DNA from 3 places in the Paenibacillus sp. J22R3 genome. Region 3 is predicted to be linked to each of the others. Evidence: a T-box and tRNA genes for the amino acid it is inferred to sense, from the RefSeq annotation. Region 3 holds a T-box; the other regions hold tRNA genes.
The links. A T-box is a leader RNA that pairs with one kind of tRNA and senses whether it is charged. The one in region 3 lies ahead of leuS (leucine--tRNA ligase), so its partner is inferred to be a tRNA-Leu.
Positions count from the first base shown of each region.

Region 1: it has a tRNA-Leu gene. The T-box ahead of leuS (leucine--tRNA ligase) is inferred to sense a tRNA for this amino acid. The anticodon was not compared.
Region 2: it has a tRNA-Leu gene. The T-box ahead of leuS (leucine--tRNA ligase) is inferred to sense a tRNA for this amino acid. The anticodon was not compared.

Region 1 is NZ_JBWDNS010000003.1:320,521-323,796, reverse strand. It holds gene AC0YN4_RS16250 (LLM class flavin-dependent oxidoreductase) at 1-693, opposite strand, end outside; tRNA gene AC0YN4_RS16245 (tRNA-Glu) at 963-1,037, shown strand; tRNA gene AC0YN4_RS16240 (tRNA-Lys) at 1,043-1,115, shown strand; tRNA gene AC0YN4_RS16235 (tRNA-Leu) at 1,155-1,236, shown strand; gene AC0YN4_RS16230 (HAD family hydrolase) at 1,361-2,014, shown strand; gene AC0YN4_RS16225 (GH36-type glycosyl hydrolase domain-containing protein) at 2,175-3,276, shown strand, end outside.
Region 2 is NZ_JBWDNS010000001.1:1,690,130-1,693,405, reverse strand. It holds gene AC0YN4_RS07985 (ABC transporter substrate-binding protein) at 1-1,055, shown strand, start outside; gene AC0YN4_RS07980 (hypothetical protein) at 1,195-1,359, shown strand; tRNA gene AC0YN4_RS07975 (tRNA-Met) at 1,441-1,517, shown strand; tRNA gene AC0YN4_RS07970 (tRNA-Ile) at 1,539-1,615, shown strand; tRNA gene AC0YN4_RS07965 (tRNA-Leu) at 1,634-1,719, shown strand; gene AC0YN4_RS07960 (hypothetical protein) at 2,026-2,166, opposite strand; gene AC0YN4_RS07955 (LamG-like jellyroll fold domain-containing protein) at 2,796-3,276, shown strand, end outside.
Region 3 is NZ_JBWDNS010000009.1:93,276-96,551, forward strand. It holds gene leuS (leucine--tRNA ligase) at 1-1,378, opposite strand, end outside; T-box leader at 1,461-1,691, opposite strand; gene AC0YN4_RS28520 (class I SAM-dependent DNA methyltransferase) at 1,760-2,521, opposite strand; gene AC0YN4_RS28525 (CvfB family protein) at 2,524-3,276, opposite strand, start outside.

The DNA of each region.
Region 1 (3,276 bases), on a different contig from region 3:
GATTTGCAAGGTTGCCGGATCATGACCCGCGCGAGCTGCTGCTTCTTTGTAGAGTTTGACTAATGGAGCGAAGCTCTCAGGCATGCCGCCGATAATCGCAAACGCAATTGGCAGTCCGAGCATACCGGCTCTGACCGCGGATTCCGGATTTCCGCCGCTCGCAATCCATACCGGCAGCGGTTGCTGGACCGAGCGTGGATAGACGCCGAGATTTTGGAAGGCCGGCCGATGGCCGCCGCGCCAGCTTACTTTCTCTGAGTCGCGAATTGCGAGCAGCAGCTCCAGCTTCTCTTCAAACAATTCATCATAATCGTGTAGATCATAACCGAAGAGCGGGAAGGACTCTATAAACGAACCACGGCCGGCCATAATTTCCGCACGCCCGTTCGAAATGCCGTCTAGGGTTGAGAAGGATTGATAGACACGGACCGGATCATCAGAGGACAGAACGGTCACCGCGCTTGTGAGTCGAATGCGTTTCGTCATAGCAGCTGCAGCAGCAAGTACAATAGCTGGCGCGGAGCCGGCATAATCCGAGCGATGATGCTCCCCGACTCCATAGACATCAAGTCCTACCTGATCGGCGAGAACGATTTCTTCAACCGCATGCCGCAATCTCTCCGCATGGTTAACGGCTTTACCGGTTGTAAGATCATTGGTTGCTTCTAAGAAAGTGCTAATTCCGATTTCCATATTCGCAGTAGTGCTAGTGGTGGTCAATTTGTTTCTCCTCCTTTATTACTACTAGTGTACTCAGATCTGCGGAAGAAAAACAAGCTAATATGGAATAGTTAGTAGGTTTTTAGGGGAACGTATCGATGTGCGAAGCGCTGTATTATTATGGGTATAAATGTAAAATATAAGTTGTGAAATGAATTGAAAAAAATGCTTGCTATTGCTTTATGGTTTAGATATAATAACACTTGTCGTTTGAAAAGCTTGTCGAAAAACGATGAAGATTAGGCCCGTTGGTCAAGTGGTTAAGACACCTCCCTTTCACGGAGGTAACAGGGGTTCGAGTCCCCTACGGGTCACCATTTATGAGCCATTAGCTCAGTTGGTAGAGCACCTGACTTTTAATCAGGGTGTCGTAGGTTCGAGTCCTACATGGCTCACTTTTACCTCATTCGATATGGATAATCACATATCACTTCGCGGTCGTGGTGGAACGGCAGACACACCATCTTGAGGGGGTGGCGCTCACAAGGCGTGAGGGTTCAAATCCCTCCGACCGCATACCTCAGAAAAACCTGAAATTCCTTGATTCATAAGGGACTTCAGGTTTTTTGCCGTTTAGGCATCATCTGAATCTGATATGATGGATAGGATTCCCTTTATCTAACAAGGAGGAGTTCTCGTTATGTCCATTCAAGCGGTCTTATTTGATTTTGATGGAACGCTCGCCGACACATTGCCATTATCGTTTAGTGCCTTTAGAACCGTGTTTAAACAGCATGATCATCGAGAGGTTACAAACGATGAGCTTGTTACCATGTTCGGTCCGACAGAGGAAGGCATTATAGGTGAGAACTTCACAAATAAAGCTTCAGTCTTACAGGCTATTGAGGATTATTACACGTTATATGAGAAGGGTCATGATCATAACTTTCCTAATGAACAGGAACTGGTAGATTTACTTCATTTTCTGAAGGAGCAAGGTGTGAAAATCGGCGTCATCACCGGGAAAAGCAGACGTGCGTTTGAAATTTCATCCGAGTCGTTACAATTACAACGACTTTTTGATGTCACGATTACAGGCGATGACGTCAACAAACCGAAACCGGACCCTGAGGGTATACATAAAGCGCTGCACATATTGGCTGTAGATAAATCGAGTGCCATATTTGTCGGGGATAGTAATGCAGACATTCTCGCCGGTAAGGCAGCCGGGCTTCGTACGTATGGCGTACGTTGGTTATCTACGTATCAAAGCTCGGTTTATGATATATTACCGGATGGCGTGTTTAATCGTGTGGCACAATTTTATGAGCTGCTTGAGAACGAGGATAAATGAAGAACGAATAGAACAGGCAAAGGGGAAGTGACTTTTCGTCGTCACTTCCCCTTTTTTTGTAAATTCCATCATGCGAGAATGGTGCCGAACATGGTATTATAGAATTGGTGATACGTTTCACCAAAACAAACGAATAAAATGGAAATGAGAGTGGACTAACGTGAACAACTCAGTCGAAACGAGCAAATCCCTTTCCAGAATCTCATTAAGCGGGGGAGGCCTGCAGTTTACTTTTTTGAACAGCGGAGACTTGTATCAGGCCTCTCACGGGGATGTACTGATCAATCAAGTACTCTCCAATGCCATCGACGGATCGTTTAACAATGTGTATCTAAGACTATTCGCCGAAGATGGGACGATTGCGGAAGTTCTTCCGCTGTTAGGCGTCCAATCTCAAAGCCGCTTTGCGTATTCCGAGCATGCTGCCGTGTGGGAGGGCTCTGCGAAGGGCGTTTCCTACAAGGTCATTTTCCGGTTATCGGATCGCGGCATCTGGTTCTGGGATATTGCCTTAACCGGTGACGGCATTCAAGCGGATGTTGTATATGGACAAGATATCGGCATTGCCAATCGAGGCGCTGTTCGATCTAATGAAGCTTATGTATCGCAGTATATCGGTCATTCGGTATTTGAAGACACGAGCAAAGGCTTCGTCATTTGCTCCAGACAGAACCAACCCCAGCAAGGGAAATTCCCGTATTTGCAGCAGGGGGCGCTGACAGGCGCAATCGGCTACTCCACAGATGGATTCCAGCTGTTCGGATTGTCGTACAAAGAAACCAATGAGGCAGCAGGCCTTATGCAGGCATCATTAGCGAACCAGGTCTACCAATATGAGTTTGCTTATGCGGCACTGCAATCGGAACGGATACAACTGGATGGCTCAGCACGCGTCGTATTCTATGGCCTATATGAGGACAATCATGCCGATGCAGTTGCTGCGCTTGAATTTGGTGATGAGATTGCGGAAGCTTGGGCATGGGCAGATTCACAGTCGCCGCTGGACGCTGTTCAAGAGGTAGAGAAGGTTTCGCTTCATTCGACTGTCGGACAGCCGCTTCAGTCAGCATCACTGACCGAAGCCGAGATTGAGCAGCGTTACCCATCGCGTCAACAGGAAGAGTGGGATGGAGAGACATTGTTGTCCTTCTTTACGCCTACGCACGAGCATGTTGTCCTTAAGGACAAAGAGCTTCGCGTAGAACGTCCGCATGGCCATATTATGATGACAGGCAATAACGATCGGATGAACGAGCAGGTTC
Region 2 (3,276 bases), on a different contig from region 3:
AGGATGCGGGAGGCGGCAGCCTCTATGCGCTTACGCCGACCTTCAATGCTTCAGCGCTCTATTACAATAAGAAGTTGTTTACTGATGCCGGTGTTACGCCGCCGACAGACGGCATGACTTGGACAGATATCCTTACGAAGGCCAAACAGGTAGCGAAGGGCGAAGGGGCAGAGCGTAAATTCGGATTCTCGTTCAATCGTTGGAGCGGAGACCCGTTCTGGGATTCGCAAACCTACTCGGCACCTCTTCAGCTTAAGATGTTTGACAATAAAGCAGAGAAGATGACCGTAGATACACCGCAATGGCGCAAAGTGTGGAGTGAAGTAGCCGCATTGTACCAAGAGAAAATCGTACCTACCCAAGAAGATATGAACAACGGTGGCGGCGGTGGCATTGCCAGGGACAAAGAAGTCGCATTTAACCCGTTCCAGAACGATCTATTCATCAGCGGTCGCATCGCCATGATGATCGGCGGCTATGACTATGTGAATGAGCTGTCCAGAGCGAAAGATTATGCCACTAAGAACCCTAAGATTCCATCCCCGGATTGGGATGTCGTGACGATCCCGACTTTCGAGGAAGCTCCTGGTATTGGCGGCAGCATCTACTTGAACAATCTAATGGCGATCAGCGCCAATGCACAGAACAGCGACGATGCTTGGGACTTCATCCAGTTCAACAACAGCAAGGAATGGGCGAAGCTGAAATCCCGCAGCACGTATGAGATGGTAGCACGTAAATCGTTCCTGAAGCCGAAGGACGGCATGAACTATAACATCGAGGCCTTCTACACCCTTAAACCGATTCCACCGCAGGATATCACGCTTGAGAAGCTCTACCGCGAGAAGCCGAACCTCTATCAGGTTCAACAGTTTGCACAGCCACTCTTCCAGGAAGTCATACAGAAGAAGAAATCCGTCGAAGAGGCGCTTAAAGAATGGCAGACCAAAGGGGATGCCATGCTGCAGAAGATCAAGGACAATCCGAATGGTCCGCTTGAGCCGGTTGATGGCGGAGGCGGCGTAGGCATTAATGTTTACGGCGGTAAAGGCTAAATTATAGTGGAGCAACCGCATTGGCGCATCTTGCGTCGATGCGGTTTTTTATATCTTTGTCGGATCGTTCAGAGCCGATGCTTGTTTTTTCCGAAAATGGGGCATTCTAAGCGAAACGGCGAAGAAGGGAGTAAGTGACATGAAGTGGATATATTGGGGGCGTCTGTATGAAACCAAATTTCAAGCCGGATGTCTGGTTAGACGGATGGAAAACGACTGGTGGGTATACGGTTATGAATGTCCGCAAGAGATCGAAGTATTTCGTTCGCGCAAAGGAAGATTCGGCGTTCGATTTCTGCCATAAAAATATACTTGACTTATTCATGCATCATATAGTATATTATTTCTTGTCGCCATTGAATGATTTGTAGTGAATGAGTGTTATCGCGGGGTGGAGCAGCTCGGTAGCTCGTCGGGCTCATAACCCGAAGGCCGCAGGTTCAAATCCTGCCCCCGCAACCAACCTTTCGATTATTATCGTAAGGGCCCTTAGCTCAGTTGGTTAGAGCGGTCGGCTCATAACCGATTGGTCGGGGGTTCGAGTCCCTCAGGGCCCACCATTCCACAATCATGAACATGCCGGGGTGGCGGAACTGGCAGACGCACAGGACTTAAAATCCTGCGGTGGGTGACCACCGTACGGGTTCGATTCCCGTCCTCGGCATCCAACAAGAAACCTTGATGATTCAAGGTTTTTTTATTTTTTAAGGGTGCTTGTATGTATACTTAAAACATCAAATCCTGTGCGTTTAAACTTACCACACAGGATTTTCGTAAAAGCTTATAATACCTCCTTTGCAGTATCTGACTAGATCAGATAATCAAGGGAGGTATTTTTATTATGCGTATCACGAAAGTTAAAAAATCAGCGCCAGCAACAATGGAGTTGCTTGAGAAAGACTTTTTTGGCAGCACTAATTATTGAACCAAATTAAAGACATCAGCCCCCTAATAAAGAGAGCTGATGTCTTTACACAACGTGTTGAACGATTGCTTTAATAATTTCCGCAAAAGCTAAATTAAAAAAAGTTTTAGCTAAGGAACGGGCCACCTTGGCAACATTCATCGATGTGTGTGACTTCCTATAAAACACTACATTCGCTTTTTTCATAGTCATAGTCCTCCATTGAAATTGAGTAATAAATAAATCTCCAATGGTGGTGCTAAAAACATATAAAAGTAACAATCAATGACGAATGGTTTCCATGACCAAATAGCAAATCGTGGAATATAGGGGAGCCATATTTGATATTAAATTATAGCCTATTAAAATTCAACTACAAAATGAACTCTTTTGACATTTTCAACGACAATCTACCTAGATGAAATTACCATATCGTTCTACTAGATTGTAATTTTTTATTTTTTTTGAATATAAGTTAATATATTTGTACACAAGTTTTGAAATATAAAGGTTCCAGCTCGAAGAGAGCTGGAACCTTTTTTCGTTGTTGAGGTGTTTTATGGAACGGCTGCCCGTCAAAGAATAGCCGTTTTTTGCTAGCTTGATTCCAATCAAAATAAAGAGGCGTAGGAGAGGGCTGCAATATGTTTCGTCCGAAAATCGTAGAATAGTTCATTTTCTCCGTTTGCTTCTGACTCTAAAATACAAGTTGACAATGAATAAACGCTTGCTGCGTTACAATCCGTACGACGAAATGTTGGGAGGGGATTAACAAGCTTGCCCTGATGATAGACCATGAATGTTTTCACAAAATATACCACAGAAGGGATAATAATATGAACAAGCACAATCTGAAATCACGCCTGGCATCGCGTCTGACTGCTTTGGTTCTTAGTATTTTGCTAGTGGCACTAACACTACTGCCCGCGACTGCTTTCGCAGATACCCCTACCGAAGGCGATCCCTTCCAAGGCGAGATTCTATTCCCCTTCAATGAGGGGAATGGCTCGAGCTCCAGTGCCCTGTCGGGCGATCTATCAGCGACATTAAACAACTACGCTTGGAATCCAAATGGCCGAGGCAATACTTCCGCGTTCTCCAATGACCAAGCAGGCCAGAACGGAATTACAATCGACTACGGCACTCCTTTCGCGAGTGTAAATGATCTTACGATGGGCGTTTGGGTGAAGCCCGCAGCCCCCAATTCCGGACAAACCAGTTCTTTAATGGCCCCGCCTTATGCTGGTACTACAGGCAATTGGGGATTCAGTAGTGGAGAAATCTGGTGGAGTATCAACTGGGGCACCAGTGCAAACA
Region 3 (3,276 bases):
CATCAGGAAGCAGCAGCGGCAGTTGATCATCCGGTACCGGCTTCATTGTGCCGTCTTCCAAATGCAGAATCGGAATCGGCTCGCCCCAGTAGCGCTGACGGCTGAACAGCCAATCGCGAAGGCGGTACGTCACTTTTCCTTGACCTTTTCCTTCGGCTTCAAGCCATTCGATAGCGCGTGCAATCGCAGCTTCATTGCTGAGACCGTCCAGGAATCCGGAATTCACATGCGGACCGTCGCCTGCATAAGCTTCAGCCAGCACATCGCCGCCTTGAACAACTTCAACAATCGGCAGATCGAACTGCTTAGCGAATTCCCAGTCGCGTTGGTCATGTCCCGGAACGGCCATAATTGCACCCGTGCCATAACCGGCAAGGACGTAATCGGCAATCCAGATCGGAACAAGCGCACCGTTCACCGGATTGACTGCATAAGCACCCGTGAATACGCCGCTCTTGTCTTTATTCAGATCCGTACGTTCAAGATCGCTCTTGCGCGCGGCTGTCTCTTGATAATTCTTCACGGCAGCTTGCTGCGCAGAAGTTGTAATCACATCTACCAGCTCATGCTCCGGTGCAAGTACGCAATAGGACGCACCGAACAGGGTATCGGGACGTGTCGTAAATACGACAAGCGAAGCATCATGTCCGTCGATCGCGAATGTAACTTCCGCACCTTTGGATTTACCAATCCAGTTGCGCTGCATATCTTTAATGCTCTCGGTCCAATCCAGCTCTTCCAAATCTTCAAGCAAACGTTCCGCATATTCCGTAATCCGCAGCACCCATTGGCGCATCGGCTTGCGAATAACCGGATGGTTGCCGCGCTCGCTGAGGCCGTTGATCACTTCCTCATTGGCAAGAACCGTTCCAAGCGCCGGACACCAGTTAACAGGCACTTCAGCTACATACGCCAACCCTTTATTGAACAGCTGGATAAAGATCCATTGCGTCCACTTATAGTAATCCGGATCTGTTGTGCTGAACTCGCGGTCCCAATCGTAAGAGAAACCAAGCGATTTAATTTGACGGCGGAAATTGTTGATGTTCTTGACCGTAATCTCACGCGGATGCTCACCTGTATCCAGTGCATGCTGCTCAGCCGGTAAGCCGAATGCATCCCAGCCCATCGGATGAAGCACGTTATAGCCTCTCATCCTCTTATAACGCGAGACGATATCTGTTGCGGTATAACCTTCCGGATGGCCGACATGAAGTCCCGCTCCGGATGGATAAGGGAACATATCAAGCGCGTAGAATTTCGGTTTCCCTGCATCCTCGGTCGTCTTAAACGACTTGTTCTCATCCCAATGCTTCTGCCATTTCGGCTCAATGACTAAGGGGTTATACCCCTGCTGCTCTTGGCGTTCCTGTGTCATACGAATTGCCTCCCTATTCTCTCTTCCATGCCAAACCAGTCCTTATCAGAAAACAAAAAAAACTCCCGTCCCTAGCGACAACGCTAGGGACGGGAGACTATTCTCCCGTGGTACCACCCTAGTTAGCAAACGACATGCTTTGTCGCTGCTCACTCTTTGCCCTTAACGCAGGCGAAACGGCACGTTTACCACTGCAATCGTGTTCACGCGCGGCTCCAAGGCGAGTTCACTTCACGTTGGTCCGGCTTGCACCTACCGCCGGCTCTCTGTTCCAAACGCTGCTAAAGCTACTGCTCCTCTTCAACACCTAAATAGATAGTTCGATTATAATGAAGCGAATCCTGTCATGTCAAGGCATAGAACGCCCGGAATCGGTCATATTCACTTGATTGCCGCAAAAAACAGCCGTTCTGATTCCGAATCAGCCTCATTCATCGTAAAATCCGCAAATTGATCTACACGGCTGAAGCCTGCCATTAGCAGTGATTCCCGAATCCACTCCGCGTCATACGCCCGCTGGACGTGTATCTCCTCGATGCGAGAATAACTGTTGTCTCGCGAGCCGCTCTCCTGCGCAAATATCGTAAGCCGATGCTCGATTTCTACCCGCTCTTCATCAAGCTCGCACGTCCAGATGTAAGCCACATCCGGTTCATCGAGTACAAACGGCTGCTCCGCAGCATACCTGGCTAACGTCTTCGGCGCATGAACATCAAAGAGGAACAACCCCCCGGACTTCAAGCCCTCATAGGTGGCTTGGAAAGCAGCTTGAACTTCATCTTCCTCCGTCAGATAGTTGATACAATCGCAGAATGAGATGACGGAGTCGACCTGTTCGCCAATCTCCCACTCGGTCATATCCTGCTGAAGCCAAGTAATCGTGCCGCCGCTGCGTGAAGGTTCATCCCCCCATTTGCTTTGCCCAATAGTCAGCATATCGGAGGAAAGATCAATCGCGAAGACTTGGTGACCGCTTCGTGCCAGAGGAATCGCAATGCTTCCTGTTCCGCATCCCAGATCAACGACGGTCTTCGGCGTTCCGTACCGCGTCCAGCAATCCTCTGCAAACTTCAACCACTGCGGATACGGCATCTCTTCCATCAGCCTGTCATATACGGAGGCGAAATGCCGATAGGCTTCCATCTCTATTCCCCCGCGTCTTCCGAGGTTGCCGCAGAATGCGTCGTAACCGCCGCCGTCGCTGCTTGTTCAGTCAGCTTCGTCCAGCTTCCCTCTTGGACTACGAGTCCTTCGCGCATCAGCTTACCGATCGCTCGTTTGAACGCGCCTTTGCTGATGCCGAATTTCTCCTTAATGATCTCGGCTTGCGTTTCATCCGAATATGGCATTGCGCCTTTTGGACGCTCCTTCAAGAAGGCAAGAATCCGTTCCGAGTCTTCAACCCGACCCACTTCTTTACGCTGATTCATGGACAAATTCACACGTCCATCCTCGCGAACGAAAGTGACGCGTGCTTTTACACGCTCGCCGAGTCGAAGCAATCGAGTACGCTCTTCCGCAGGGATAAAGCCGTATGCGCCAAAACCGATAACGCCGCCGTCAATCATCACGAACGAGCCGATCTTAAGCGTCTTCGTTACCCAGCCCTCAACCCAGGTGTTATGCCAAGCTTGCGGCGCATGGAAGGCCAGCTCCGAGAGTTCTTCCTCGAAGGCTACCTTAGCAACAAGACGGCCGATTTTGTCATGGGCAAGAATGACGTGAACCTCGTCACCGCGTTTCGGTCGAAGCTCCTTTAGTTCCGGCTGCTCAGACAATGGCAGCAGAAGCTGACGGCCAAGGCCCATCTCGAGAAACGCACCGATTCGCGGATGAATATCCGCTATCGCGAGCCTCGCCACGGTGCCGAGCTGAATGAGAGGCGTCTTCATCGTTGC